2 linked regions of the Cupriavidus necator genome follow. The protein of the gene in region 1 binds, or shares a complex with, the protein of each later gene. Links are inferred from orthologs where the notes say so. Each region holds a gene or a part of one and is shown on either strand. Other genes may lie near its edges.

Evidence for each region.
Region 2: the proteins of ybiB (region 1) and obgE are in contact, whole or in part, in a crystal structure (PDB 8BFT), measured with the Escherichia coli proteins. The link is inferred for Cupriavidus necator from one-to-one orthologs.

What each region holds. Positions count from the first base shown.
Region 1 is NZ_CP066018.1:1,130,683-1,141,888, forward strand. What follows is about bases 8,233-11,073. They hold ybiB (DNA-binding protein YbiB), read left to right. Parts: upstream 8,233-9,077; coding sequence 9,078-10,070; downstream 10,071-11,073. Other genes in these bases: I6H87_RS05255 (ABC transporter ATP-binding protein), read left to right, coding at 8,233-8,968; I6H87_RS05265 (pirin family protein), read right to left, coding at 10,090-10,965. Outside these bases: I6H87_RS05215 (M16 family metallopeptidase), read right to left, coding at 1-305; I6H87_RS05220 (M16 family metallopeptidase), read right to left, coding at 315-1,862; signal recognition particle-docking protein FtsY, read left to right, coding at 2,081-3,241; maiA (maleylacetoacetate isomerase), read right to left, coding at 3,259-3,906; I6H87_RS05235 (fumarylacetoacetate hydrolase family protein), read right to left, coding at 3,911-4,612; I6H87_RS05240 (ANTAR domain-containing response regulator), read left to right, coding at 4,866-5,513; I6H87_RS05245 (CmpA/NrtA family ABC transporter substrate-binding protein), read left to right, coding at 5,879-7,189; ntrB (nitrate ABC transporter permease), read left to right, coding at 7,241-8,146; more of I6H87_RS05255, read left to right, coding at 8,165-8,232.
Region 2 is NZ_CP066018.1:2,053,123-2,069,232, forward strand. The notes cover bases 1-2,786. They hold obgE (GTPase ObgE), read left to right. Parts: upstream 1-737; coding sequence 738-1,835; downstream 1,836-2,786. Other genes in these bases: rplU (50S ribosomal protein L21), read left to right, coding at 1-304; rpmA (50S ribosomal protein L27), read left to right, coding at 344-604; proB (glutamate 5-kinase), read left to right, coding at 1,933-2,786. Also shown: more of proB, read left to right, coding at 2,787-3,051; I6H87_RS09600 (CNP1-like family protein), read right to left, coding at 3,133-3,714; I6H87_RS09605 (RNA pyrophosphohydrolase), read right to left, coding at 3,707-4,381; I6H87_RS09610 (proline--tRNA ligase), read left to right, coding at 4,574-6,295; I6H87_RS09615 (lytic transglycosylase domain-containing protein), read left to right, coding at 6,301-7,044; I6H87_RS09620 (2OG-Fe(II) oxygenase), read left to right, coding at 7,041-7,934; I6H87_RS09625 (LysE family translocator), read left to right, coding at 8,071-8,685; I6H87_RS09630 (hypoxanthine-guanine phosphoribosyltransferase), read right to left, coding at 8,732-9,274; ffh (signal recognition particle protein), read right to left, coding at 9,331-10,725; I6H87_RS09640 (cytochrome C assembly family protein), read left to right, coding at 10,867-11,805; I6H87_RS09645 (PP0621 family protein), read left to right, coding at 11,812-12,114; I6H87_RS09650 (sensor histidine kinase), read left to right, coding at 12,111-14,216; I6H87_RS09655 (sigma-54-dependent transcriptional regulator), read left to right, coding at 14,242-15,867; 1,6-anhydro-N-acetylmuramyl-L-alanine amidase AmpD, read left to right, coding at 15,864-16,110. UniProt on the Escherichia coli protein: An essential GTPase which binds GTP, GDP and possibly (p)ppGpp with moderate affinity, with high nucleotide exchange rates and a fairly low GTP hydrolysis rate.

The sequences.
Region 1 (11,206 bases):
TCATCGCGCGCCGGCTGGCCTTCCAGCGCCGCGGCGCCCTTGTCCAGCAGCGCGGCGGTCAGCGTGGCCAGCCCGGCCTTGCCCGGCGGGTCATAGCGACTGCCGGCGTCGAAGTCGATATTGACGTCGAGCATCGGGATCGACGGGCTATGCACAAAGAACACCCTGGCGCCGGTTGACGCGGTCCAGTGCTCGATCGGGATCGCGGCCTGCGCCAGTTGCGCAGCCAGCAGGACCACGGCGCCCAATGCGGCGCCGGCCAGTTTGCGCAGCGCACGCTGCGGGGTGGTGACGGACTGAGTCATCGCCTTTCCTCAGTGGCGCAGGCCCGACGGGGCCTGGGACTTGGGCTTGTTCGGATCGATCGGCTGCGGCACCAGCGTGGCCACGGTCAGGTTGTCGTCGTTGAAATACTTCGCGGCGACGGCCTGCACCTGCGCCGGCGTGACGGCCTTGATCTTGTCGAGCATGCGGTCGATCTGGCGCCAGGAGATATCCGAGATCTCGGACACGCCGATTTCCATGCCCTGCCCGAACACCGAATCACGCTTGTAGATCTGGCCGGCCACCACCTGCGCCTTGACGCGCTTGAGCTCCTCCGGCGACACGCCCTCCTTGGCGATGCGCTGGACCTCGGCGCGCAGCGCGCGCTCGATCTCGTCGGTGTTGTGGCCTGTGGCGGGCGTGCCGTCGAGCACGAACAGCGACTCGCCGCGGTTGATGCTGTCATAGCCGACGTTGACGTCGTCGGCCAGGCGCTGCTCGCGCACCAGTTCGCGCGTCAGTCGTGCGTTGTCGTAGCCGTTGAGCACGGCCGCCAGCACCTCCAGCGCGTAGGGGTCGACGTCCTTCTCGATATCGCGCAGGCGCGGCACCTTGTAGGCCATCACCATGTACTGGTTCTCGGCCGGCGCCTTGACCCAGATGCGCTTGATGCCCTTTTGCGCCGGCTCTTCCTGGTCCTTGCGCAGCGGCAGCGTACGCGGCTTGAGCTTGCCGTAATAGCGCTCGGCCAGGGCGCGCACTTCCTCGGCCTTGACGTCGCCGGTGACAATCACCATGGCGTTGTTGGGCACGTACCAGTGGCGGTACCACTCCTTGACGTCGTCCACGCGCATATTGACCAGGTCGTCCATCCAGCCGATCACCGGGTGGCGGTACGCGGCGGCGGTGTAGACCGTGGCCAGCAACTGCTCATAGACGGTGCCGCGCGCGGAGTCATCGGTGCGCAGGCGGCGTTCTTCCATCACCACCTTCATCTCGCGTTCGAACTCGTCCTTGGTGATGACGAGGTTGGCCATGCGGTCGGCCTCCAGCTCCATCATCCTCGGCAGGTACTGCTTGCCGATCTGCTGGTAGTACATGGTGAAGTCGCGGTTGGTCATGGCGTTCTCACGCCCGCCCAGCGCGGCCACCTGCTTGGAGAACTCGCCCACGCCGACCTTGGGCGTGCCCTTGAACATCATGTGCTCGAGCATGTGCGCCACGCCGGTGGTGCCGCTGACCTCGTCGATGCCGCCCACGCGGTACCAGATCTGGTGCGCCACCGTGGGCGCGCGGTGGTCTTCCTTGACGATCAGCCGCAGCCCGTTGGACAGGCGGTATTCGGTCGTGCCATGCGCGGTCGCGCCGGCCGGGGCGGTCTGCGTGCCGGGCATCGGCGAAGCCACCACGCCCTGCGCCCCTGCCGGCATCGACCACGGCAGCAAGGCCAGCAGCAGCGTGGGAATGACTCGCCGCGCGAGACGCGCGGCGCGGGCGGGAAGCGGTTTGGAGGAAGGTGAAAGGCGTTGGAAGCGCGTTGCGACGCAGGCTTTGGTGCCTTGTGCGCCCGCAGCGGCCAGGACAGCGCAATGGTTCATGCGACCCCGTCTGCTAGAATTTTGCCGATCGACTCACGTGCGCAAGACTGCGCGCATGAATCTGCCATGTAGCGAACTATACGCAATCGCCGGCCGGGACCACAACGCTTTCTCCCCAGCCATCGCGATGCCTGCGTAACCCATTGATTTATAACCGGTTGCCTGCTGGCATTTGGCTGCCGCCAGGGTATCGGCCCCGGTATTGACTCCATTCCCCAATGTTTAGTTTCTGGAAGAAGCGCAAGGCCGAGCCCGCGCCCGCCGAGGCGCCAGCCCCGGCCCCCGCTCCGGTCGAGGTCCCCGCCCCCGTACCGGCACCGGCCCCCACGCCTGCGCCAGTCCCTGCGCCCGCACCGGCACCGGTCCCGGCGCAAGTGCCACCCCCTGCCCCAGCGCCCGTGGCGGCCCCGATCCCCCTGCCGGCGCCCGCACCGGCCGAAGCGCTCGAGCTGGTCCCGCCGCCCGCCCAGACCGCTGAAGCGAAGCTGGGCTGGATGCATCGGCTGCGTACCGGGCTGTCCAAGACCAGCCGCAACATCGGCACGCTGTTCGTCGGCGTCAAGGTCGACGAGGCCCTGTTCGAAGAACTGGAAACCGCGCTGCTGATGGCAGATGCCGGCGTGGAAGCCACCGAGTACCTGCTGGGCGAGTTGCGCAAGCGCGTCAAGGCCGAGCGCATCGAGACCGCCGAAGGCGTCAAGGCGGCGCTGCGCGAGCTGCTGACGCAGCTGCTGCGCCCGCTGGAAAAAACCATGGCGCTGGGCCGCGAGCAGCCGCTGGTGATGATGATCGCGGGCGTCAACGGCGCCGGCAAGACCACCAGCATCGGCAAGCTGTGCAAGCACTTCCAGCGCTATGACCAGAAGGTGCTGCTGGCCGCCGGCGATACCTTCCGCGCCGCCGCGCGCGAGCAACTGACGATCTGGGGCGAACGCAACAACGTCACCGTGGTGGCGCAGGAAAGCGGCGACCCGGCGGCGGTGATCTTCGACGCCGTCAATGCGGCCAAGGCGCGCGGCATCGACATCGTCATGGCCGACACCGCCGGCCGCCTGCCGACGCAGCTGCACCTGATGGAAGAGCTCAAGAAGGTCAAGCGCGTGATCAGCAAGGCCATGCCGAGCGCGCCGCACGAGGTGCTGCTGGTGATCGACGCCAACACCGGCCAGAACGCCCTGCAGCAAACCCGCGCCTTCGACGACGCGCTGGGCCTGACCGGCCTGATCGTGACCAAGCTCGACGGCACCGCCAAGGGCGGCATCCTGGCGGCTATCGCGCGCCAGCGCCCGGTGCCGGTTTATTTCATTGGCGTGGGCGAGAAGGTGGAGGACCTGCAGCCGTTCAAGGCGGATGAGTTCGCCGAAGCGCTGCTGGGGTAAGGCCCGGTGGCGAACGCTTATTCCGCGTCAGGCTGCGCCTTCGGCTCCGCCTTCTGGAAAGCAGGCAGCTCCATGCAGGTTTCATAGATCCTGGCGATCGCCGGGTAGCGGGCCAGGTCGATATTGAAGCGCTGCGCGTTGAATACCTGCGGCACCAGGCAGATATCGGCCAGCGTGGGCGTATCGCCAAAGCAGAAACGCCCGGCCTTGCCGCCGCGCTCCAGGTTGGCCTGCAGCGACGCAAAGCCCAGCTCGATCCAGTGGTGGTACCACGCGTCCTTGACCTCGTCGGTCACGCCCACGGTGTGCTTCAGGTACTTCAGCACGCGCAGGTTGTTCAGCGGGTGGATCTCGCACGCGATCTCCTGGGCCAGTCCGCGCACATAGGCGCGGTCCAGCGCCGTGCCGGGCAGCAGCTTCGGCTCGGGATGGACCTCGTCCAGGTATTCGACGATGGCCAGCGATTGCTGCAGCACGTGCTCGCCGTCGGCGAGCGCCGGCACCAGTCCGTCGGGATTCACGGCGCGGAATTCCGGCTTGAGCTGCTGGCCGCCTTCTTTCAGCAGGTGCACCGGCACATAGTCATAGGACAGCCCCTTGAGTTCCAGCGCAATGCGCACGCGGAATGAGGCCGAACTGCGGAAATAGCTGTAAAGCTTTAGCATCGGATCAGACTACCTTGATGGTGAGATCGCCCACGCCGCCGACGTGGCACTGCATGACATCGCCCTTGACCACCGGGCCCACGCCTTCGGGCGTGCCGCTGAAGATCAGGTCGCCCGGCTGCAGCTCGAACAGCTTCGACAGGTACGACACCATCTCCGGCACCGACCAGATCAGGTCGGACAGGTCGCCGCGCTGCTTCTCCACGCCGTTGACCGCCAGCGTCACTGCGCCCTTCTGCGGATGGCCGATGGCCGAGACCGGCACGATCGGGCCGATCGGCGCGGACTGGTCGAAGGCCTTGCCGGTCTCCCAGGGGCGGCCGGTCTTCTTCGATTCGTTCTGCAGGTCGCGGCGGGTCATGTCCAGGCCCACGGCGTAGCCGAACACGTGGCCGGCTGCCTTGTCGACCGGGATGTCGCGGCCGCCCTTGCCGATCGCCACCACCAGCTCCACTTCATAGTGGCAGTTGCTGGTGCCCGGCGGGTACGGGAAGGCGCCTTCGGTGCCGTCGGCGACGTAGCTGACCGCGTCGGACGGCTTGCAGAAGAAGAACGGCGGCTCGCGGTCGGGGTCCGAGCCCATTTCACGGGCGTGGGCAGCATAGTTGCGGCCGACGCAGTACACGCGCCGTACCGGGAAACTAGCATTGCTGCCGCGCACCGGCACGCCAACGGGCGCGGCCGGAGCGAACACGAATTCGGTCATGCATCTCTCCAGATTGTTCTGATCGGTGCTGCGGCGCGGGTGGGCAGGGTTGCAGGAAGCAGCCATGCGCGGCGTCGCCAGCAGACGCGCCCGGCGCAGCAGGGCAACAGGATACACCGCGAGAGTTGGCTCTGCGTACGACCGCATACAATGAATCCAGGCATCCTCGCAGCGCCAGCGCACCGAACTGGCGCAGGTGCCGGATACTTACCCGGCGCGAATCTTGCATGGCGCACTGCAACAGAGCCTAGCCATGACACGACGCCACCCGCCCCCATCGCCCACCGCTGCCGCACCTGCCCCGCCCACTGCCGGCGGCCGGGTGTTGCGGATCCTGCTCGTGCGCGACCCGCATGACGCCGACCCGCTGAACGTCGAGACCATCCGCGGCGGGCTGGTCAGCGCCGGCTTTACCGAGATCCAGATCGTCGATGCCGACCTGCGCCTGCCGGATGTGATCACGGCCACCCAGCCCGACATGCTGATCATCGCGTCTGAATCCGCCGCGCGCGACACCATCGAGCATGTCTGCGTCTCGACCCAGCATGCGCCGCGCCCGATCGTGCTGTTCACCGACAACGACGACAGCCAGCGCATCAAGGCAGCGCTGACGGCGGGGATCACCGCCTATATCGTCGACGGCCTGCGCGCCGAGCGCGTCAAGACCGTGCTCGACGTGGCCTACACACGCTTCGAACTGGATCAGCAGCTGCGCGCCGAGCTCGATGCCACCCGGCTCAAGCTGGCCGAGCGCAAGGTGGTCGAGCGCGCCAAGGGACTGCTGATGCAGGCGCGCGGCCTCAGCGAGGACGAGGCCTACAAGCGCCTGCGCAGCATGGCGATGGAGCGCGGCCTGAAGCTGGTGGACGCGGCCCAGCGCGTGATCGACGTGATGGGCTGAGCCGCTCCCGCCTGCCAGCCGTGGTGCGCCGCCGCACGCGACTGGTGCAATGCACGCTCCTGGCGCTGCCGCACTGCGTCACCTCCCTCCCCTGCTCCCCCGAATGTGGCGGCGGCCAGCGCGCGCGCACCACATCCGATCATTTCCCCCCGATCCGTCACAAATCCGCCCTCGAATGCTGCACTGCACAGGCTGGCACACGCCTTGCGTTATGCAGGTATCGGCCAACGGCGGCCGACCAACAATTTCGGCGGACACGGCCAACGCGGGCTGCGTCACGCCACGGACAACGGCGTCCCTGCGCCGCACCGGTCTTCTGGCGAAGCCGGTCGCGGAGGGGACGCCTTTTTTCTTGGAGCCATGCAATGCCCTCTCGCCTCAGGATTGCCAAGCCGCTGCACGCAGCCGTCCACGTTCCCGACGCGGCTGCCGACGCCGTGCCGGCCAGCAGCGGCCGCCGCCGCGCGCTTGCCACCATCGCCGGCGCCAGCGTGATGACGCTGGTCGATCCGCTGGTGCGCGCCGGTGCGTGGGCAGCGGGCTCGGACGCGCCCGAGAAGACCGACGTGCGCATCGGCTTTATCCCGCTGACCGACTGCGCCTCGGTGGTGATGGCCGCGACGCTCGGGCTGGACAAGAAATACGGCATCAAGATCACGCCGACCAAGGAAGCCTCATGGGCCGGCGTGCGCGACAAGCTGGTCAACGGCGAGCTGGACGCGGCGCACGTGCTGTACGGACTGATCTACGGCGTGCAGCTGGGCATCGGCGGCCCGAAGAAGGACATGGCCGTGCTGATGAACCTGAACCACAACGGCCAGGCCATCACGCTGTCGTCCAAGCTCGCCGAGAAAGGCGTCAAGGACGGCGCCAGCCTGAAGGCGCTGATGATGAAGGAGAAGCGCGACTACACCTTCGCCCAGACCTTCCCCACCGGCACGCACGCAATGTGGCTGTACTACTGGCTGGCGGCCAACGGCATCAACCCGATGCAGGACGCCAAGGCCATCACGGTGCCGCCGCCGCAGATGGTGGCCAATATGCGCGTGGGCAATATGGACGGCTTCTGCGTGGGCGAGCCCTGGGGCGCGCGCGCCATCGCCGACAAGATCGGCTTCACCGCCGAGACCACGCAGGCCATCTGGAAGGGCCACCCCGAGAAGACCCTGGGCACCACCGCGGAGTTCGTGCAGAAATACCCCAACACCGCGCGCGCGATGGTGGCCGCAGTGCTGGAGGCATCGAAGTTCATCGATGCGTCGGCCTCCAACCGCCGCAAGACCGCCGAGACCATTGCCGCCAAGTCCTACGTCAACACCGACATGGACATCATCCTGGACCGCATGCTGGGCCGCTACACCAACGGCCTGGGCAAGACCTGGGACGACCCAGACGCGATGAAGTTCTACCAGGACGGCGCCGCCAACTACCCGTACCTGTCCGACGGCATGTGGTTCCTGACCCAGCACAAGCGCTGGGGCTTGCTGAAGGAACATCCGGACTATCTCGCCGTGGCCCGGCAGGTCAACCGCATCGACGTCTACAAGCAGGCCGCCGCCGCCGCGCAGGTGCCGCTGCCCAAGAGCGACATGCGCAGCGCCAAGCTGATCGACGGCGTGGTCTGGGACGGCAAGGACCCCAAGGCCTACGCCGACGGTTTCAAGATCAAGGCCTGACGCAAGCCTTCCCCCACTGATCCGCAGTGCCCCTGACGAAAGGAGCCAGACGTGAATGCCATAGCCCACCCCACGCCCGATGGTGCAACCGTAGCCGCCAGCGCCGACCCCGACACCAAGGAGCGGGCGCGCCGGCGCGAGCAGGAAATCGCCGCGCAGGCACGGCGCGCGCAACGCCGCGAGGCGGTCGCCGCGCTGGTGCTCAAGGCCGTGCCGCCGGTACTGGGCTTTGCCCTGTTCGTGCTGGCCTGGCACGGCATCGCCACGATGATCCCGGCCATTCCCACGCCGCAGGCCACATGGAACGCCGCGGTGCCGCTGTTTGCCGACCCGTTCTACCGCAACGGGCCCAATGACCAGGGCATCGGCTGGAACGTGCTGGCATCGCTGGCGCGCGTCGCGGCGGGCTTCGGCCTGGCCGCGCTGGTCGGCATCCCGGCCGGCTTCCTGATCGGGCGCTTCGCCTTCCTGAACGCGATGACCGCGCCGGTGATCAGCCTGCTGCGCCCGGTCTCGCCGCTGGCGTGGCTGCCGATCGGCCTGCTGCTGTTCAAGGCCGCCAACCCGGCCGCGATCTGGGCGATCTTCATCTGCTCGATCTGGCCGATGGTGATCAACACCGCGGTCGGCGTCACGCGCGTGCCGCAGGACTACCTGAACGTGGCGCGCGTGCTGGACCTGTCGGAATGGAAGGTGTTCACGCGGGTGCTGTTCCCCGCGGTGCTGCCCTACATGCTGACCGGCGTGCGGCTGTCGATCGGCACCGCGTGGCTGGTGATCGTCGCGGCCGAGATGCTGACCGGCGGCACCGGCATCGGCTTCTGGCTGTGGGACGAATGGAACAACCTGAAGGTCGAGCACATCGTGATCGCGATCTTCGTGATCGGCATCATCGGGCTGCTGCTCGAGCATGCGCTGCTGGCGCTGGCCCGGCGCTTCAGCTACGGCACCAACTGACACGCGGGGAGAATCGCCATGGACAAGTTCGTCAGCATCGAAAACGTCGGCCAGACCTTCAAGACCCGCAAGGGCCCGTTCGTCGCCCTGCGCGATATCAACCTGCATATCGCCGAGGGCGAGTTCATCACGCTGATCGGCCATTCAGGCTGCGGCAAGTCCACGCTGCTGAACCTGGTCGCGGGACTGGCCACGCCCACCACCGGCGCGCTGATCTGCGCCGGGCGCGAGATCGCCGGGCCGGGGCCGGAGCGCGCGGTGGTGTTCCAGAACCATTCGCTGCTGCCGTGGCTGACGTGCTTCGAGAACGTCTACCTGGGCGTGGAGCGCGTCTTCGCCGCCAGCGAGAGCAAGCCGCAGCTCAAGGCGCGCACGCACGACACGCTGGCGCTGGTGGGCCTGACGCACGCCGAGAACAAGTATCCGCATGAGATCTCCGGCGGCATGAAGCAGCGCGTGGGCATTGCCCGCGCGCTGGCGATGGCGCCCAAGGTGCTGCTGATGGACGAGCCCTTCGGCGCGCTCGATGCGCTCACGCGCGCGCACCTGCAGGACGAGCTGATCAAGATCGTGGCGCGCACCCGCAGCACCGTGGTGATGGTGACCCACGACGTCGACGAGGCCGTGCTGCTGGCCGACCGCATCATCATGATGACCAACGGTCCGGCCGCGACCATCGGCGAGATCCTGAAGGTGGAGCTTCCGCGTCCGCGCGACCGCGTCGCGCTGGCCGACGACAAGGCCTACCACGCCTGCCGCACCGCGGTGCTGGACTTCCTCTACCGCAAGCAGCGCAACCCGGCGCTGCAGGAAGCCGCGTAGTGCCCGCCGGCCGCGTGCCGGTGGGCGGCCCTATGTGGCACAGGCGGCGATGGGCGCGGCGGCCTGGCTCCGCTATCATGAACCCAGAACAGACTACCCCCACGCCGCCATGACCACGCCAGCCACGTCCTTCCCTGCTGCCCGCTATATCAAGGAGATCGGCCGCGGCGTCAACGGCGCGCGGGCGCTGCCGCGCGAAGACGCGCAGGCCCTGTTCGACGCCATGCTGGCCGGGCGCGTCTCGGACCTGGAGCTCGGCGCCATCCTGATGGCCTACCGCATCAAGGGCGAGGCCCCGCACGAGCTGGCCGGCATGCTGGAAGCCGCCCATGCGCACTGCCAGCCGCTGCCGGCGCCGCCTGACCGGCAGGTGGTGGTGATCCCCAGCTACAACGGTGCGCGCAAGCAACCCAACCTGGTGCCGCTGCTGGCGCTGCTGCTGGCGCGCGAAGATGTCCCCGTGCTGGTGCACGGCACGCGCCTGTTCAATGGCCGCGTGACCAGCATGGCGCTGTTCGAGGCGCTGGGCGTGCCCTTGTGCGCGACTACCGGCGACGCCTCGGCACGGCTGCGCGAGAGCAGCGACCTCGGGCCGCTGGCGGTGCTGCCGGTGGATGTGCTGTCGCCCGGGCTGTCGCAGCTGCTGGAGCGGCGCACCGTGATCGGCCTGCGCAATTCGGCGCATACGGTGGCCAAGATGCTGCAGCCGGTGGGCGAGCATTCGCCCGCGGAAGGGTTGCGCCTGTACAGCTACACCCACCCCGAATACCGCGAGACGCTGACCGACTACTTCTCGCATGAACCCGCCAACGTGCTGCTGGCACGCGGCACCGAGGGCGAAGTGGTGGCCGATGCGCGCCGCACCAGCCGCATCGACTGGCTGCACGAGGGGCACCAGCAGACGCTGGTCGATCCGGCTGTTGGTTCGCTGGCCGAAGTGCCTGAACTGCCGCCCGGCAGCGACGCCGGCCAGACCGTGGCCTGGATCCGGCGCGTGCTGGACGGCGCGGCGCCGGTGCCGGCACCGATCGCTATCCAGGTCGAGGCCATCCGCGAATGCCTGCGGCAAGGCACTCGCGTGACCTGGGCCAGCCCGGTCTGAGCCAGCCCCGGGACCGCTGTCAGGGCTTGCGCGGGGGCAGCGGGATGCGCTCGGTCTCGCCCGGCACGTGCGGGAACTGATCGTCCTCCCAGCGCTGGGCGGCGGCCTCGATCGCCACCTTGCTGCTGGCAACGAAATTCCAGTAGATGAAGCGGTGCCCGTCGGTCGGGTCGCCGCCCAGCAGCATTACGCGCGACGGCGTCGTGGCCGTCAGCGTTGCGGGCTGGCCCGGCGTGAGCACCACCATATGCTCGGCCGGCAGCGGCTCGCCGTCGAGCGCCACCGCCCCGTCCACCGGATAGATGCCCCGCTCGGCATGATCGGCCGGGATCTCCACGCTCGCGCCCGCATCCAGCTCGATCGCCACGTACAGGGTGCGGCTGAAGACCTTGACCGGAGAGACCTGGCCAAAGGCATCGCCCGCAATCACCACCATGCGCACACCCGGCCGCTCGATCCGTGGCAGCGTGGCGGCGGGATGGTGGAAAAACGACGGCTCGGCACCCTCATGCTCCTGCGGCAGTGCCACCCAGGTCTGGATGCCGTGCAGGCGGGCCCCGGCGGGGCGCACATGCTCGGGCGAGCGCTCCGAGTGCACGATGCCGTGCCCGGCGGTCATCCAGTTGACATCGCCCGGGCGGATCGCCTGGTCGCTGCCCAGGCTGTCTCGGTGGATGATCTCGCCCTCGAACAGATAAGTGACCGTGGCCAGTCCGATATGTGGATGCGGGCGCACGTCGGCTCCGCCGCCCGGCGGCAGTTGCACCGGCCCCATATGGTCAAAGAAGATAAACGGACCAACGGTCTGGGTGGCGGCGGCGGGCAACAGCCGGCGCACGGTAAAATCGCCCAGGTCGCGCACATGCGGCTTGAGCAAGTGTTCGATAGCAGACATAACTCCTCCGGTGGAATGAGAGAGGCTTGCAAGGATGCCAGCGCGCCGCAGCTTGGTCGAGTGTAGCCGCTGCTGCAACAAATCATTGCAGCAGCGGGCAGAACCCCCGTGCCCGGCACCGCTCTAACATCCAGTGCGCCGAACCGTGGGTATCGTTCCCGCCGCTCGAATTGATAGGTAGCTATGCCAGCAGCAAGAGCAATCGAGAGGAACTATCACGACCATCGGGGCTCCAATTAGC
Region 2 (16,110 bases), 910 kb from region 1 along the record:
GGTCGTAAAAACCGGCGGCAAGCAATACAAGGTTGCTGCTGGCGAAAAACTGAAAGTAGAACAGATACCGGCAGACATTGGCGCAGAAATCACGCTCGACCAGGTGCTCGCAGTGGGCGCCGGCGACCAAATCAAGTTTGGTACGCCGCTGGTTAGCGGGGCTTCCGTCAAGGCTACCGTTATCTCCCAAGGTCGTCACGACAAAGTGAAGATCTTCAAGATGCGCCGTCGCAAGCACTACCAGAAGCGTCAGGGCCATCGTCAGAATTACACCGAACTGCGCATCGAAGCGATCGTTGCCTGATCGATCGAGCGTAACCAGGTAAAGCGACAGGAGTAAGACATGGCACAGAAAAAAGGCGGCGGTTCCACGCGGAACGGCCGTGATTCCGAATCGAAGCGTCTGGGCGTGAAGGTGTTTGGTGGCCAGGCCATCAACGCCGGCGGCATCATCATCCGCCAACGCGGTACCCGCGTGCATGCTGGCGACAACGTCGGCGTGGGCAAGGACCACACGCTCTTTGCCCTGGTGGACGGCCACGTGCAGTTCGCCGTCAAGGGCCCTGCCAAGAAGCAGCAAGTCAGCGTCGTTCCGGCGGCCTGATAACAGCCTTTGCAGGATGAAGGCCCCGCAACGCTTGCGGGGCCTTTTCTTTTCTGGCGACAATGTCAGTTCGCCAGCCCGGTCGGAGGCTTCCAGCCGCTGATCCGCCGATCCATCACGGAAACCCATCATCATGAAGTTCATAGACGAAGCCCGAATCGAAGCCATCGCCGGCAACGGCGGCAATGGCAGCGCCTCGTTCCGGCGCGAGAAGTTTGTGCCCTTCGGCGGCCCGGATGGTGGCGACGGCGGCCGCGGCGGCAGCGTGTTCGCCGTGGCGGACCGCAATATCAATACGCTGATCGACTTCCGCTACGCCAGGAAGCACGTTGCCCGCAACGGCGAGAACGGCCGCGGCTCCGACTGCTACGGCGCGGCGGGTGAGGACATCACGCTGCGCATGCCGGTGGGCACGCTGATCACCGACATGGACACCGGCGAAGTCATCGCCGACCTGACCGAGCACGGCCAGCGCGTGTGCCTGGCCGAAGGCGGCATGGGCGGCTGGGGCAACCTGCATTTCAAGTCCAGTACCAACCGCGCGCCGCGCCAGCAGGTGGACGGCAAGCCGGGCGAGCGCCGCATGCTCAAGCTCGAGCTCAAGGTGCTGGCCGACGTCGGCCTGCTGGGCATGCCCAACGCCGGCAAGTCGACCTTTATCTCGCATATCTCCAACGCGCGCCCGAAGGTGGCGGACTATCCGTTCACTACCCTGCACCCGAACCTGGGCGTGGTGCGCGTGGACCACGAGCAATCGTTCGTGGTCGCCGACATTCCCGGCCTGATCGAAGGCGCCGCCGAAGGCGCGGGCCTGGGTCACCAGTTCCTGCGCCACCTGCAGCGCACCGGCCTGCTGCTGCATATTGTCGACCTGGCGCCGTTCGACGAGGCAGTCGACCCGGTGGCCGAGGCCAAGGCCATCGTCAACGAGCTGAAGAAGTACGACGAAACCCTGTACGACAAGCCGCGCTGGCTGGTGCTGAACAAGCTCGACGTGGTTCCCGAGGACGAGCGCGCGGCCCGCGTGAAGGATTTCATCAAGCGCTACAAGTGGAAGGGGCCGGTGTTCCAGATTTCGGCGCTGACCGGCGAAGGCTGCCGCGAGCTGATCTACGCGATCAAGGACCACCTGCAGGCGATCAAGGCCGAAGAAGCCGCGGCGCTGGCCGAGCCGGACATCCGGCTGGACGAGCGCCTGCACAACGTCGACCAGGGGCAGGGCGAGGCATAAGCCGGGGCCGCCGCTGGCGCCCCACCACAGAAGAATACCCACGGACAATTCGGGCGCGGCGCCCGCCGCCGGCTGCCCGGGAGACAGGATTCCCGTCATGCAATCGGTCATCGCGCAGGCAAAGCGCATCGTCGTCAAAGTCGGCTCCAGCCTGGTCACCAACGACGGCAAGGGGCTGGACCACGACGCCATCGCCCGCTGGGCGGCCCAGATCGCCAAGCTGCGCGTGGCCGGCAAGGAAGTGGTGCTGGTCAGCTCCGGCGCCATCGCCGAAGGCATGCAGCGCCTGGGCTGGGTGCGCCGCCCGAAGGAAATCCATGAGCTGCAGGCCGCCGCCGCCGTCGGCCAGATGGGCCTGGCGCAGGTCTATGAAAGCCAGTTCGGCCGCTACGGCATCCGCACCGCGCAGGTGCTGCTGACCCACGCCGACCTGGCCGACCGCGAACGCTACCTCAACGCCCGCTCGACCCTGCTCACGCTGCTGTCCCTGGGCGTGGTGCCGATCATCAACGAGAACGACACCGTGGTCACCGACGAAATCAAGTTCGGCGACAACGACACGCTGGGCGCGCTGGTGACCAACCTGATCGAAGGCGACGCGCTGGTGATCCTGACCGACCAGCGCGGCCTGTACACCGCCGACCCGCGCAAGGACCCGGCCGCGCAGTTCGTGGACGAGGCCCTGGCCGGCACCCCCGAGCTGGAGGCCATGGCCGGCGGCGCCGGCACGTCGATCGGGCGCGGCGGCATGCTGACCAAGATCCTGGCGGCCAAGCGCGCAGCCAAGTCCGGCGCCCATACCACCATCGCCTCCGGGCGCGAGGCCAACGTGCTGGAGCGCCTGGCCGCGGGCGAGGCCATCGGCACCCAGCTGCTGGCGCCGACCGGGCGGCTCACGGCGCGCAAGCAATGGATGGCCGACCACCTGCAGCTGCGCGGCCGGGTCGTGATCGACAACGGCGCGGTCGAGAAGCTCACCAGCGGCGGCAAGTCGCTGTTGCCGATCGGCGTGACGGAAGTGCAGGGCGAGTTCGCCCGCGGCGAGGTGATCGCGTGCGTCGACGCGCAGGGCAAGGAGGTGGCGCGCGGCATCACCAACTATTCCAGCGCCGAGGCGCGGCTGATCGCGCGCAAGCCCTCATCCGAGATCGAGTCCGTGCTGGGGCACCTGAACGAGCCCGAACTGATCCATCGCGACAACCTGGTGCTGGTCTGACGGGCGTACAGGCCGGGCGCAAACAAAAACGGCGGGGCTGCCAGGCAGTCCCGCCGTTTTTTTATGTCGACGCTGCGTGCTTCAGCGCTTGCGCGGCGCTCGCGATTGCAGGTCGCGCACCATGGCGTCGGCGGTGCCGGCCACGGTACGGCCCTCGCAGAAGAAATCGATCGCCAGCGTGGCGGCATAGGCATTGCGCACGCCAGTCTCCATGCGGTGCCAGGTCTCGCCGTAGTCGCTGCTGTTGGGCACCCACTCGGTGGCGCCCTTGGGCAGCGTGGCGTAGAGCTTGCGCTCGAACGCATCGCAGCGCAGGCCTTCGAAGGTCACGTTGCGCGCGCCGCTCTGGCTGGTGGTGACGACCGTGTAGCGCACCACGTTGTCCTTGCCGACCGAGACCGACTTGCCGTCCACCGCGAATGACAGCGAGCCGGTGCCCGACACCGAGAACGGGATCAGGTTGGCGTCCTGAGGCGGTGCCGGCAGCATCGCCTTGGCCTCATCAAAGGTCTTGGGCGCGAACGGGTTGAGCCAGGTGCTTTCTTCCTCCGCCATCTCCTTGCCGGTGGTCTTGCAGCCGGCCAGCGCAAGGCTGGCCGCGGCAATCAGCATGCCGGCAGCGGTCAGGCCGCGGCGGCGGCCCAGGCCGGTGAAACTAGTCATCAGTGCTCCGTGAGGTGGAAACCGGCGTTGCCGGTGAATCGTGCTCGGTCGCGTGCGCGGCCTCGGCATTGCAGTCGGCGTCGGCCTGCTGCGCCTGCTGGGCGCGGCTGAGCGCCTGGCTGCGCGGCCCGCCATGCCGGCCATGCATGCCGTGGGGGCCGTGCGTGCCATAGGGACTCAGCGGCACACGCGCGTGCCGGTTCAGGAAGCGTGACAACTCCGTCAGCGCCAGCTGGTAGACATCGCGCTTGAACTCGATCACCGCCTCCAGCGGCACCCAGTAATGACTCCAACGCCAGGCGTCGAATTCAGGGTGCTCGGTGGCACGCAGATGGATATCACAGTCCCTGCCGGCCATGCGCAGCAGGAACCAGATTTGTTTCTGGCCCTTGTAGTGGCCGCGGATCTCGCGGCGGATGAACTTGTCCGGCACCTCGTAACGCAGCCAGTCGCGCGTGCGACCGACGATCCTGACGTGCTCCGGAAGCAGGCCGATTTCCTCATGCAGTTCGCGGTACATGGCCTGTTCAGGCGTTTCGCCGTACTTGATGCCACCTTGCGGGAACTGCCAGGAGTGTTCGCCGATTCGCTTGCCCCAGAAAACCTCGTTTCGTGCGTTGAGGAGGATGATGCCGACGTTCGGGCGAAAGCCTTCACGATCGAGCATGACTGCACCTCGAATCCTTTAGAATTACGCTGATTATAAAGGAAGCGCGCAGCCGGGCCCGGACCGGGGGATGCTGGTTTTCCCCGAGCGGAAGGGCAGTTTCAGGCGCGTGCCCACAATTCAGTGCCGCCGGCCCCCGGATTTTGCCGGGACGGGTTTTCCCGAGCCCGGCGGCCCAGAGAGAAATTACGGATGAAAGCCTCGCAATTCTTCATTTCCACCCTCAAGGAAGCGCCCGCCGACGCGGAAATCGTTTCGCACAAGCTGATGATGCGCGCCGGCATGATCAAGAAGCTGGGCGCCGGCATCTACAACTACATGCCGATCGGGCTGCGCGTGATCCGCAAGGTGGAGAACATCGTGCGCGAGGAAATGAACCGCGCCGGCGCGGTGGAGCTGTCCATGCCGGTGATCCAGCCGGCCGAGCTGTGGCAGGAAACCGGCCGCTGGGACAAGATGGGCCCCGAGCTGCTGCGCCTGAAGGACCGCCATGAGCGCGACTTCGCGGTCCAGCCGACCTCGGAAGAGGTGGTGACCGACATCGCCCGCTCGGAAATCCGCAGCTACAAGCAGCTGCCGGTCAATTTCTACCAGATCCAGACCAAGTTCCGCGACGAGCGCCGGCCGCGCTTCGGCATCATGCGCGGGCGCGAGTTCACCATGAAGGATGCCTATTCCTTCGACCGCGACACGGACGGCCTGCGCAAGTCGTACGAGAACATGTACGACGCCTACGTGCGCATCTTCCGCCGCTTTGGCCTGGAATTCCGCGCCGTGGCGGCCGACAACGGCGCCATCGGCGGCTCGGGCTCGCATGAGTTCCATGTGATCGCCGACACCGGCGAAGACGCCATCGTCTACTGCCCGACCTCGGACTACGCCGCCAACATGGAGGCCGCCGAGGCGCTGCCCCTGCTGGCCAGCCGCGCCGCGCCGGCCGAAGACCTGGTCAAGACCGCCACCCCGGAAAAGGCCAAGTGCGAGCACGTGGCCGAGTTCCTGGGCATCCCGCTGCAGCGCACCGTCAAGTCGATCGTGCTGGCCAAGGACACCGAGGCCGGCGCCGAGATCTGGCTGCTGCTGATCCGCGGCGACCATGAGCTGAACGAGGTCAAGGCGTCAAAGGTGCCGGGCCTGGCCGACTTCCGCTTTGCCACCGAGAACGAGATCGTCGACGCCTTCGGCTCGCCGCCGGGCTACCTGGGCCCGATCGGCGCGAAGAAGCCGGTCAAGGTGGTGGCCGACCGCACCGTCGCCAACATGAGCGATTTCGTCTGCGGCGCCAACTACCGCGACTACCACTACACCGGCGTCAACTGGGGCCGCGACCTGCCCGAGCCGGTCGTGGCCGACCTGCGCAACGTGGTCGCCGGCGACGCCTCGCCGGACGGCCAGGGCACGCTGGAAATCTGCCGCGGCATCGAGGTGGGCCACGTGTTCATGCTGGGCACGCGTTACTCGGAATCGATGAACGCCACCTTTCTGGACGAGAACGGCAAGACCCAGCCGATGCAGATGGGCTGCTACGGCATCGGCGTCACCCGTATCCTGGGCGCGGCGATCGAGCAGAACTTCGATGAGCGCGGCATCATCTGGCCGGCCGCGATCGCGCCGTTCGCGGTGGTGATCTGCCCGGTGGGCTACGACCGCTCCGAAGCCGTCAAGGCCGAGGCCGACCGCATCCATGCCGAGCTGCTGGCCGCCGGCGTGGACGTCATCCTGGACGACCGCGGCGAGCGCCCGGGCGTGATGTTTGCCGACTGGGAGCTGATCGGCGTGCCGCACCGCGTGGTGGTGGGCGACCGCGGCCTGAAGGAAGGCAAGGTCGAGTACCAGGGCCGGCGCGACGCGCAGGCCACCGCCGTCAGCGTGGCCGACGTGGTCGGCCACGTGCGCAGCCAGCTGGCGAACTGAGCCCCATGCGCGCCGCCCGCGGCATGACCGGTGCCGCCCGCCGCTGCGCGGGCGGGCTGCTGCTGGCCGTCGCGGCCATGGCAGCCCACGCCGGCGCGCAGAAGGAAGAAGACCTCGCCGATTCCGTGCGCGGCGCGCTGGCCGCCGCCATTGCCGATGACCGGCCCACGCGGCCGGTATTCGCGTCCGGCGGCGAGCGCCTGGCCTACCTGAAATGGCTGGGCGAGATGTCCGCCCGCCTGGCCTCGCGCATCCCCGAGCCGCAGGTGCGCGTGGAACTGATCGAGGTGGCCTACTACGAGGCCAAGCGCGCCGGGCTGGAGCCCGCGCTGGTGCTGGGCCTGGTCCAGGTCGAGAGCAACTTCCGCAAGTACGCGATCAGCTCGGCCGGTGCGCGCGGGCTGATGCAGGTGATGCCGTTCTGGGTGCGCGCCATCGGCGACAGCGACCCGCGCAAGCTGTTTCACCTGCAGAGCAACCTGCGTTACGGCTGCACCATCCTGCGCTACTACCTGGACCGCGAGCAGGGCGACCTGTACCTGGCGCTGGGCCGCTACAACGGCAGCCGCGGCCGCCCCGAATATCCGAACGCGGTGCTGGCGGCGTGGAAGCGCTGGCAGTATTCCGAAGCCACGGTCACCGTGGCCGGCGAGCCCGAGGTCGCGCCGTCGCGCCCGCGCGCACCGGTGTCCGAGCCGCCTGCCCGCAACCCGTTCTCGTCGCAGCGCGTCGCCGCCAATCCGTCATGATCCGCGAAGCATCCGTTGCCGGCGGCAAGACCGGCTACACCGAATCCTCGCCCGACCTTGAACAATGGCTGGCCCGGCATATCGCCCAGGGCTTTGCCGCCGATGCGCTGGTGTTGTCGATGCTGCGCTCGGGCTATGACGACGCCTTTGCGCGCCAGGCCGTGGCCGCGGCATTTGCACAAGATGCCTATGGTGCCGCGCCGGCCCGGCCTGCGCCGGCGCGCTCCGCAGCTGCAGCCGGCACGCCCGCGGTCTACGCGGCCGATGGCGGGGACCGCCAGGTCCCGATCCTGTTCCGGCTGGCGTCGCCACAGGTCCAATTGTTCCAGCAGCTGCTGACCGACGACGAGTGCGATGCCCTGGTGGCGCTGTCGCGCGGCCGCCTGGCGCGCTCGCCGGTGGTCAACCCGGACACCGGCGACGAGAACCTGATCGATGCCCGCACCAGCATGGGCGCGATGTTCCAGGTGGCCGAGCACCCCCTGATCACGCGCATCGAGGCCCGCATCGCCGCCGTCACCGGCGTGCCGGCCGAGCACGGCGAAGGCCTGCAGATCCTCAACTACAAGCCCGGCGGCGAGTACCAGCCGCACTTCGACTACTTCAATCCGCAGCGCCCCGGCGAGGCGCGCCAGCTGTCCGTCGGCGGGCAGCGCATCGCCACCCTGGTGATCTACCTGAACACGCCCGAGGCGGGCGGCGCCACCGCGTTCCCGCGCGTGGGGCTGGAGGTGGCGCCGGTCAAGGGCAATGCGGTGTACTTCAGCTACCTGCTGCCCGACGGCGCGCTGGACGAGCGCACCCTGCACGCGGGGCTGCCGGTGGCCTTCGGCGAGAAGTGGATCGCCACCAAGTGGCTGCGCGAACGGCCGTACCGCAGCGACGCCTGATTGTGTTTCGCAGGAGCGCACTGCGCGGTACTGATCCCGTGCCCGGCGCCGTATCGGCATTAATTCCAAAAATTGTACCGGTACTGTACCGCTAACTGACCGTAGACTGATTTCCCTGAACGCCCTGGAGTCAGTCATGGAAGTGTCCCAACTCGCCGCCGGAACCGGTGTCTTCGCCGCGTTTGCCGGCTTTGCGCTGGTGTCGTCGATCACCCCCGGTCCCAACAACACGATGCTGCTCGCCTCGGGCGTGAATTTCGGCTTCGTGCGCACGGTGCCGCACCTGCTCGGCGTCAGCATTGGCTTTGCGCTGATGGTGGGGCTGGTCGGGCTGGGGCTGGGATCGATGTTCCACGCCTTCCCGTGGACCTGGCAGGTGCTGCGCGTGGTGGCGACGGTCTACTTGATATGGCTGGCGTGGAAGCTGGCCACCGCCGGCGGCGTGCAGGACCAGCAGGTCAAGCGGCCGATGGGCTTCTGGGCGGCGGCGGCGTTCCAGTGGGTCAATCCCAAGGCGTGGGTGATGGCGGTGGGTGCGTGCAGCACCTATGTGCTGCACGGCAACCTGTGGCTCAACGTGCTGCTGCTGGCGGGGATCTTCGGGGTGGTGAACCTGCCCAGCGTGGCGATGTGGGCACTGTGCGGCTCTGCGCTGCGGCGCTGGCTGGCGCGTCCGCGGGTGCTGCGCGCCTTCAATATCGGCATGGCCGTGCTGCTGCTGGCCTCGCTGTGGCCGATCCTGGGCGCCTGAGGATGGCGCCGGGGCAGGCACCCGGGCGGGTGCCTGTATTAACTGATCAAACCAGCGCGCGGATCGAGTCCAGGTTGCGCCAGTAGCCCTTGGCATCCATGCCGCACCCAAACACATAGCGGTCCGGCACGGCAAAGCCGCAGAAGTCCGGATGCATGGGCTTGATCTTGGTCAGCGTCTTCTCGCACAGCACCGCGGCGTGGAATTCCTTGGCGCCCATGTCCATGATGCGCTCGCGGATCGCGGCCATGGTCTCGCCTTCATCCAGGATGTCGTCCAGCACCAGCACCACGCGGTCCTTGACCGACTCGCGCGGGGCCACGCGCCACTGCATCTCGCCGCCCACGGTCTTGTTGTTGTAGCGCGAGAGGTGGATGTAGTCGAACTCCAGCGGGAAGGCCAGCTTGGGCAGCAGCATGCCGGTGAAGACCACCGCGCCGCCCATCACCGACAGCACCAGCGGGAAGGCATCGCCCATCTTGGCGGTGATTTCCGCGGCCATGCGGTCCAGCGACGCCTGGACTTCCGCGGCGGAGACGATTTCCTCGGAGTTGGCCCACAGCTCGCGGGCCTGTACGGCACTCATCATGATGTCTTTCCTGTTCTTTTGCGGGGGGAGGCAAGTCGGGGTGCGACGGACGGATTCTAGCGGTTGAAGAGGCCCTTCATGCCGCCCTTCATCGCGCCCATCTGGCGCATCATCTTCATCATGCCGCCGCCCTTGAGCTTTTTCATCATGGACTGCATCTGGTCGAACTGGTTGAGCAGGCGGTTCACTTCCTGCACCGGCACGCCGGCGCCCGCGGCAATGCGGCGCTTGCGGCTGGCCTTGATCAGCTCGGGCTTGGCGCGCTCGGTGGGCGTCATGCTGTTGATGATGCCTTCCATGCGGGCCACCTGCTTCTCGGCCTGGTCCATGTTGGCGCCCTGCGCCTGCTGGGCGAACTGCGCCGGCAGCTTGTCGACCAGGCTGCCCAGGCCGCCCATCTTCTTCATCTGGCCGATCTGGGCCTTGAAGTCTTCCAGGTCGAAGTCACCGGTCTTCTTGATCTTCTTGGCCAGCTTCTCGGCCGCTTCCATGTCCACGCCGCGCTGGGCTTCCTCGACCAGCGCGAGGATGTCGCCCATGCCCAGGATGCGCTGGGCCATGCGGTCGGGGTAGAAGGGCTCCAGGCCGTCCAGCTTTTCGCCGACGCCGACAAACTTGATCGGGCGGCCGGTGATATGGCGCACCGACAGCGCCGCGCCGCCGCGCGCGTCGCCGTCCAGCTTGGTCAGCACCACGCCTGTCAGCGGCAGGGTGTCGTTGAAGGCCTTGGCGGTGTTGACCGCGTCCTGGCCCAGCATGGCGTCGACCACGAACAGGGTTTCGGCGGGCTTCAGCTCGGCGTGCAGGGCGGCGATTTCCTGCATCATCAGCTCGTCGATACCGAGCCGGCCGGCCGTGTCGACGATCAGCACGTCGTGGTAGTGCTTGCGCGCCCAGTCCACCGCCGCGCGGGCGATGTCCGCCGGCTTCTGGTCCGGCTGCGACGGGAAGAAGTCAGCGCCGACTTGCTCGGAAACGGTCTTGAGCTGGGCGATAGCGGCGGGGCGGTAGACGTCGCACGAGACCGTCAGCACCTTCTTCTTTTTGTTTTCCTTGAGCCACTTGGCCAGCTTGCCCACGGTGGTGGTCTTGCCGGCGCCCTGCAGGCCGGCCATCAGGATGATGGCGGGCGGCTGCACGGCCAGGTTCAGCTCGGCTTCCTTGTTGTTGCCGCTGGCCGCGTCGGCGCCGCCGATCACGGCGGTCAGCTCGCGCTGGACCACGCCGACCAGGGCCTGGCCCGGGGTGAGGCTGCTGACAACCTCCTCGCCCATGGCCTTTTCCTTCACGCGGGCAACGAATTCGCGCACGACCGGCAGCGCCACGTCAGCTTCGAGCATGGCAAGGCGCACTTCGCGCAGCATCTCGGCGGTGTTGGCCTCGGTCAGGCGCGCCTCGCCGCGCATGGTCTTGACCACACGCGCCAGGCGTTGAGTGAGATTGTCCAGCATGGCAGGAATCGGGGGAGAAGTCGGAGCAGGGCTCGGGGCTGAAATCGGAGGCAGTCTTGCACACGGGGCGGGCCTGGAACACCGGTTACACCGGTTCAAGCGGGCCGCCACCGTCCGTGGGCACTAAGGTAAACTGCGTAAATGGTCATTGTACTGTATGCCCTGACGGCACTTCTCTATTGCGGCCTGGCCTTTCACGGCTGGGCCACGCGCCACCCACGCCTTGCCACCGCTGCCGGCCCGGCAGGGGGGGCGACCTCGGCCGTGCTGGTGGCCGGCGGCGGCCCCATCCCCCCGGCGGGCGGCGCGCACGGCGAAGGGCGCCCGGCCTGGTGGCACGTGCTGATGCTGGCGGCGCTGGCCAGCCACGGCATGCTGCTGCATGAAACCATCTTCCCGGCCGAGCGCATGATGTTCGGCTTTGCCTTCGCACTGTCGGCCATGCTGTGGCTGGGCGTGGGCATCTACTGGATCGAAAGCTTCTTCTTCTCGCTGGCGGGCCTGGGCCTGATCGTGATCCCGGTGGCGCTGGTGGCCAGCCTGATGCCGCTGGCCTTCCCCGGCTCGCAGATCCTGGGCTACGCGGCGCGGCCGCTGTTCAAGCTGCATTTCATCATCGCCAACGTGGCCTACGGGCTGTTCACGCTGGCGGCGTTCCACGCCTTCCTGATGCTGCTGGCCGAACGGCGCCTGCATGGCTTCCGGCACGCGCCGGCGCGGCCGCCGGAGCAGCAACCCAGCGAATGGCTGGGCCGCTGGCTGGACCTGCTGCCGCCGCTGCTGACGCTGGAGAAGCTGCTGTTCCGGCTGATTGGCGCCGGCTTTGTGCTGCTGACGCTGACCATCGGCTCGGGCCTGCTGTTCTCTGAAGACCTGTTCGGCCGCGCCTTCCGGCTGGACCACAAGACGGTGTTCGCGCTGATCTCGTGGGCCATGTTCGGCGGCATCCTGGCCGGGCGCATCTTCCGCGGCTGGCGCGGCAAGGTGGCGCTGCGCTGGGTCATCGCCTCGTTCGGCATCCTGCTGCTGGCCTATGTCGGCAGCCGTTTCGTGATTGAAGTCGTCCTGCATCGCCTCTGATTCCCCATGGCACGTATCCTGATCCTGCTGGCCGTGGTGCTGGGCGTCATCTGGTGGCTGCGCGCCCGCGCCGAGGCGCGGCTGGCTGAACACCGCGCACGCCAGGCCCGCGAGGCCAGCGAGCGCACTGCCGCCGCCGGCCCGGCCGACGCCACCGCCGAACCCATGGTCCAGTGCGCCCAGTGCGGCGTGCACCTGCCGCAGGGCGAGGCCATTGCCTGGCGCGGCCTGCACTACTGCCGCCGCAGCCACCTGCCTGACGAAAGCCGGGCCGAGGGCAGCGACAGCAGCAGCGGCCCCCGCCCATGACAGAGCCGGCGTCGTCGGGCTGGCAGCGGCTGAACGCCTGGCGCGGCCTGGCCCAGCTGTGGCGCCAGCCCGAACCGCCTGACTTTCACTGGCGCCTGCTGCGCTATTTCTGCTGGACCCGTGTGGCCGTGGGCCTGCTGCTGGTCGGTTTTGCGCTGATGCGGCGCGGCGAGCCGGCCTCCGTCACCGCCATCACGAATGCGATCCCGCCCGTGCCGTTCGACCTCGGGGGCCTGGGCGGCATCGAGCACGCGGCGGCCATGACCATCGCCGTGCCCTATCTTGGCATTGCCGTGGCGATGCTGGCCGGCACGCTGTGGCGCCGGCACTTCCATCTGCGCGTGCGGGTGCAGGTGCTGGCCGACCTGGCCCTGCTGGCGCTGGTCTTCAGCGTGCTGGGGCGGGGCGGGCAGGCCGAGGGCCTGGCCATGATCTTCCTGCTGCCCGCGCTGGAAGCCGGCGCACTGACCAGCCTGCTGTTCGCGCTGTTTGCCGCGTCGATCTCCGCGCTGGTGGTGATGAGCGGGCCCTTCATGCACACCATCCTGCTGCGCCAGGCCGATGCCGGGCTGCTGGGCTCGGGCCTGTTCGGCCTGGTGTTCATGATCGCGGCGCTGCTGATGTATATGCTGGCCAACCGCCAGATCGCGCAGGAGCGCCTGGCGCTGGCGCGCGAGCAGGAGCTGCGCCTGCAGCAGCTGGTCAACCGGCTCATGGTCAACGACATGCAGGACGGCGTGATGCTGGTGCGCGCCAACGGCGCGGTGGTGGCCGCCAACCCCGCGGCGGTGGTGCTGCTGGGCGTGCAGCCGCATGAGCGCATCTACTCGCGCCGGCTGGGTGGTGCGGCAGGTCAGGGCGGAGAAGCAGTGCTGTTCGACCTGCGCCGCATCCCGCGCCTGCAGCCGCTGATGGAGATGCTGCGCGACTGGCTGCACAGCAAGGACGACGTGCCGCGCATCCTGCAGCTGCTGCCGATGGCGTCCGGCACCGCGCTGGCCGACGGCACCATGCAGCACACCCGGCTGCGGCTGCGCTTTGTGCTGCCGGGGCTGGCAGGATTGCGCTCGACCATGGCGCATGGCCGCACCGTGCCGGCCACGCTGGATACCGCCGCCTGGAGCGAACTGTCGCCCGAAGCCGCCGGCCGCCTGCGCCTGGCCATCGCCCAGAACGAGGCCATGGCCTGGTCGCAGGAGGATGAGGCCCTGCTGCGCAACGAGATGCGCGACACCGTGCTGGTCCATATCGAAAGCTGGGAACGCATCGCCGAGCAGGTGCAGCAGGAAAAGCTGGCCGCCATGGGCCGGCTGGTGGCCAGCATCGCGCACCAGATCCGCAACCCGCTGGCAGCAATCAGCCAGGCCAGCGAGCTGCTGGGAGACTCCGGCCGGCGCGACCCTGCCGCGCAAGACCATGGCGGCGCCGATGTCGATATCGACGCCCGCCTGCTGCGCATCATCAACGACAACGTGCGCCGGCTGGACCAGGTGGTGTCAGACGTGCTGCAGATGTCGCGCCGCCCGCGCACCGGCCGCAGCACCGTGCACCTGGCGCAGGCGCTGCCCGAGATCGTCGAGCGCTGGCGCGCCGAAATGCGCTCGCGCCGCCCGCGCGCCGGCGAGACCCGCCCGGCGGGCCGGGCCGACATCAACGCCAATGCCATCCGGCTGACCGTGGACGTGGCCCAGCCGGTGGTGTTCGACGCCTCGCAGCTGCAGCAGGTGCTGGGCAACCTGCTGGACAACGCCTGGCGCTACTGCAGCCGGCTGCCGGGATCGATCCGGCTGCTGGCGCATGCGCTGGACCAGCACCATGCCGAGCTGATCGTCTGGAACGACGGCGCCGAAGTCGCGCGCGAGCACCAGCGCAGCCTGTTCGAACCGTTCTTCACCAGCAACGCCCAGGGCACCGGGCTGGGCCTGTTCATGGCGCGCGAGCTGTGCGGCGCCAATGACGCCCAGGTGCGCTACGGCGCCATCGCCTTGCCGGCGCTGTTGGAGCGCACTGGCATGCTGGCCGCCGCCGCGCGCGATACACTGCCGGCCAAGGCTTTCGTGCTGACGCTGCGCATCGAGAGTGCCGATGCGGCCGCCGCCTGACCTGTCCCAACCCAGCCACCACCCCATGCCACCCCGAATGTCCCGAGCGCCCGATCCCATCCTGGTCATCGACGACGAGGCCGACCTGCGCGAGCTGCTGGACATCTCGATCCGCCGCATGGGCCATGACGTGGTGCTGGCCGGCTCGCTCGCCGAGGCGCGCGAGAAGCTGGCGCAGCGCCGCTACAGCCTGGTGCTGACCGACATGCGCCTGGGCGACGGCCTGGGCATCGAGATCGTGCGCCAGCTGTCGGCCGCGCCGGAACGCATCCCGGTGGCGGTCATCACCGCCTACGGCAGCGCCGACAACGCCGTGGAAGCACTCAAGGCCGGCGCCTTCGACTACATCGCCAAGCCGGTATCGCTGGAGCAGCTGCGCAGCCTGGTGCTGAACGCGCTGGGCCGCCAGCAACGCGACAGCACCGATGCCGAAGCCGCCGCGGCCGAGCAGGCCGCCGACCGCGCCGCCGCCCTGCTGCCCGGCCATTCCGCCGCCATGCTGGAGGTGCGCCGTTCGCTGTCGCGGCTGGCGCGCAGCATGGCGCCGGTGGTGATCAGCGGCGAATCCGGCAGCGGCAAGGAGCGCGCCGCGCGCGCCATCCACGCGACCAGCGGCCGGGCCGCGCATCCGTTTATCGCCGTCAACTGCGGCGCCATCCCCGAGAACCTGATGGAGTCCGAGTTCTTCGGCCATGTCAAAGGCGCCTTCACCGGTGCCGACGGGGAGCGCGGCGGCTTCTTCCAGGCCGCCAACGGCGGCACGCTGCTGCTCGACGAGGTGGCCGACCTGCCGCTGCCGATGCAGGTCAAGCTGCTGCGCGCGCTGCAGGAGCGCCGCGTGCGCAAGATCGGCGCCAGCCGCGAAGACGCCGTCGACGTGCGCGTGATGTGCGCCAGCCACAAGGACCTGGCGGCGATGGTGTCGGCCGGGCAGTTCCGGCAGGACTTGTACTACCGCCTGAACGTGCTGGCGCTGCGCATGCCCACGCTGCGCGAGCGCGGTGAAGACATCCCGGTGCTGGCGCGCGCCATCCTGGACCACCTGGCGGTGCGCTACGGCGACCCGCGCCCCAAGCGGCTGTCGCCGGCGGCGCTGCAACGGCTGGTGGCCTATCCGTTCCCCGGCAACGTGCGCGAGCTGGAGAACCTGCTGGAGCGCGCCTACGCCTTTGCCGAGAGCGAAGAGATCGAGCTGGCCGACCTGGGCCCGCTGGACGCCGGCGCCGAGCGCGCCGGGCTGATGCATGCCCCCGCGCCGGCGATGGCGCCCACCAACTATTCCGCCCCCTGGGGCGCCGCAGGCATGTGGGCGCCGGTGCCGCCGGCCGCCGCGCCCGCGCCGGCCCCGGCAGAGCCGCCGCCCGTGGTGCCGGCCCCGGCCAGCGCGCCCGAACCCGAGCCCGCCGGCGATCCCGCCGAACGCGCCTGCCGCGGCATCGTCTTCCCGATCGACCTGCAAGCCAGGCTGGAAGCCGTGGAGCGCGAGCTGATCCTGCAGGCGCTGGCGCAGACCAACTTCAACCGCACCGCGGCCGCGCCGCTGCTGGGCCTGAACCTGCGCCAGCTGCGCTACCGTATCCAGCAACTGGGCATCCGCGAGGCCATGGACGCCGCCGAACGCAGCACCGTGGAAGGCGAGGGCACGTCATGAGCAAGCCCGAGCACCGCTATCTGCCAGAGGCCGACGGCTGGGTCCCCGCCGCGCGCCGCGTGCCGTCACCAAACTTTGACGAGCGCCCGGCCGGCATGCCGGTGGACCTGGTGGTGCTGCACAACATCAGCCTGCCGCCCGGCCAGTTCGGCAGCGGCGACATCGAGGCCTTCTTCCAGAACCGGCTCGATCCCAACAAGCACCCGTACTTTGCCACCATCCACCAGGTGCAGGTGTCCGCGC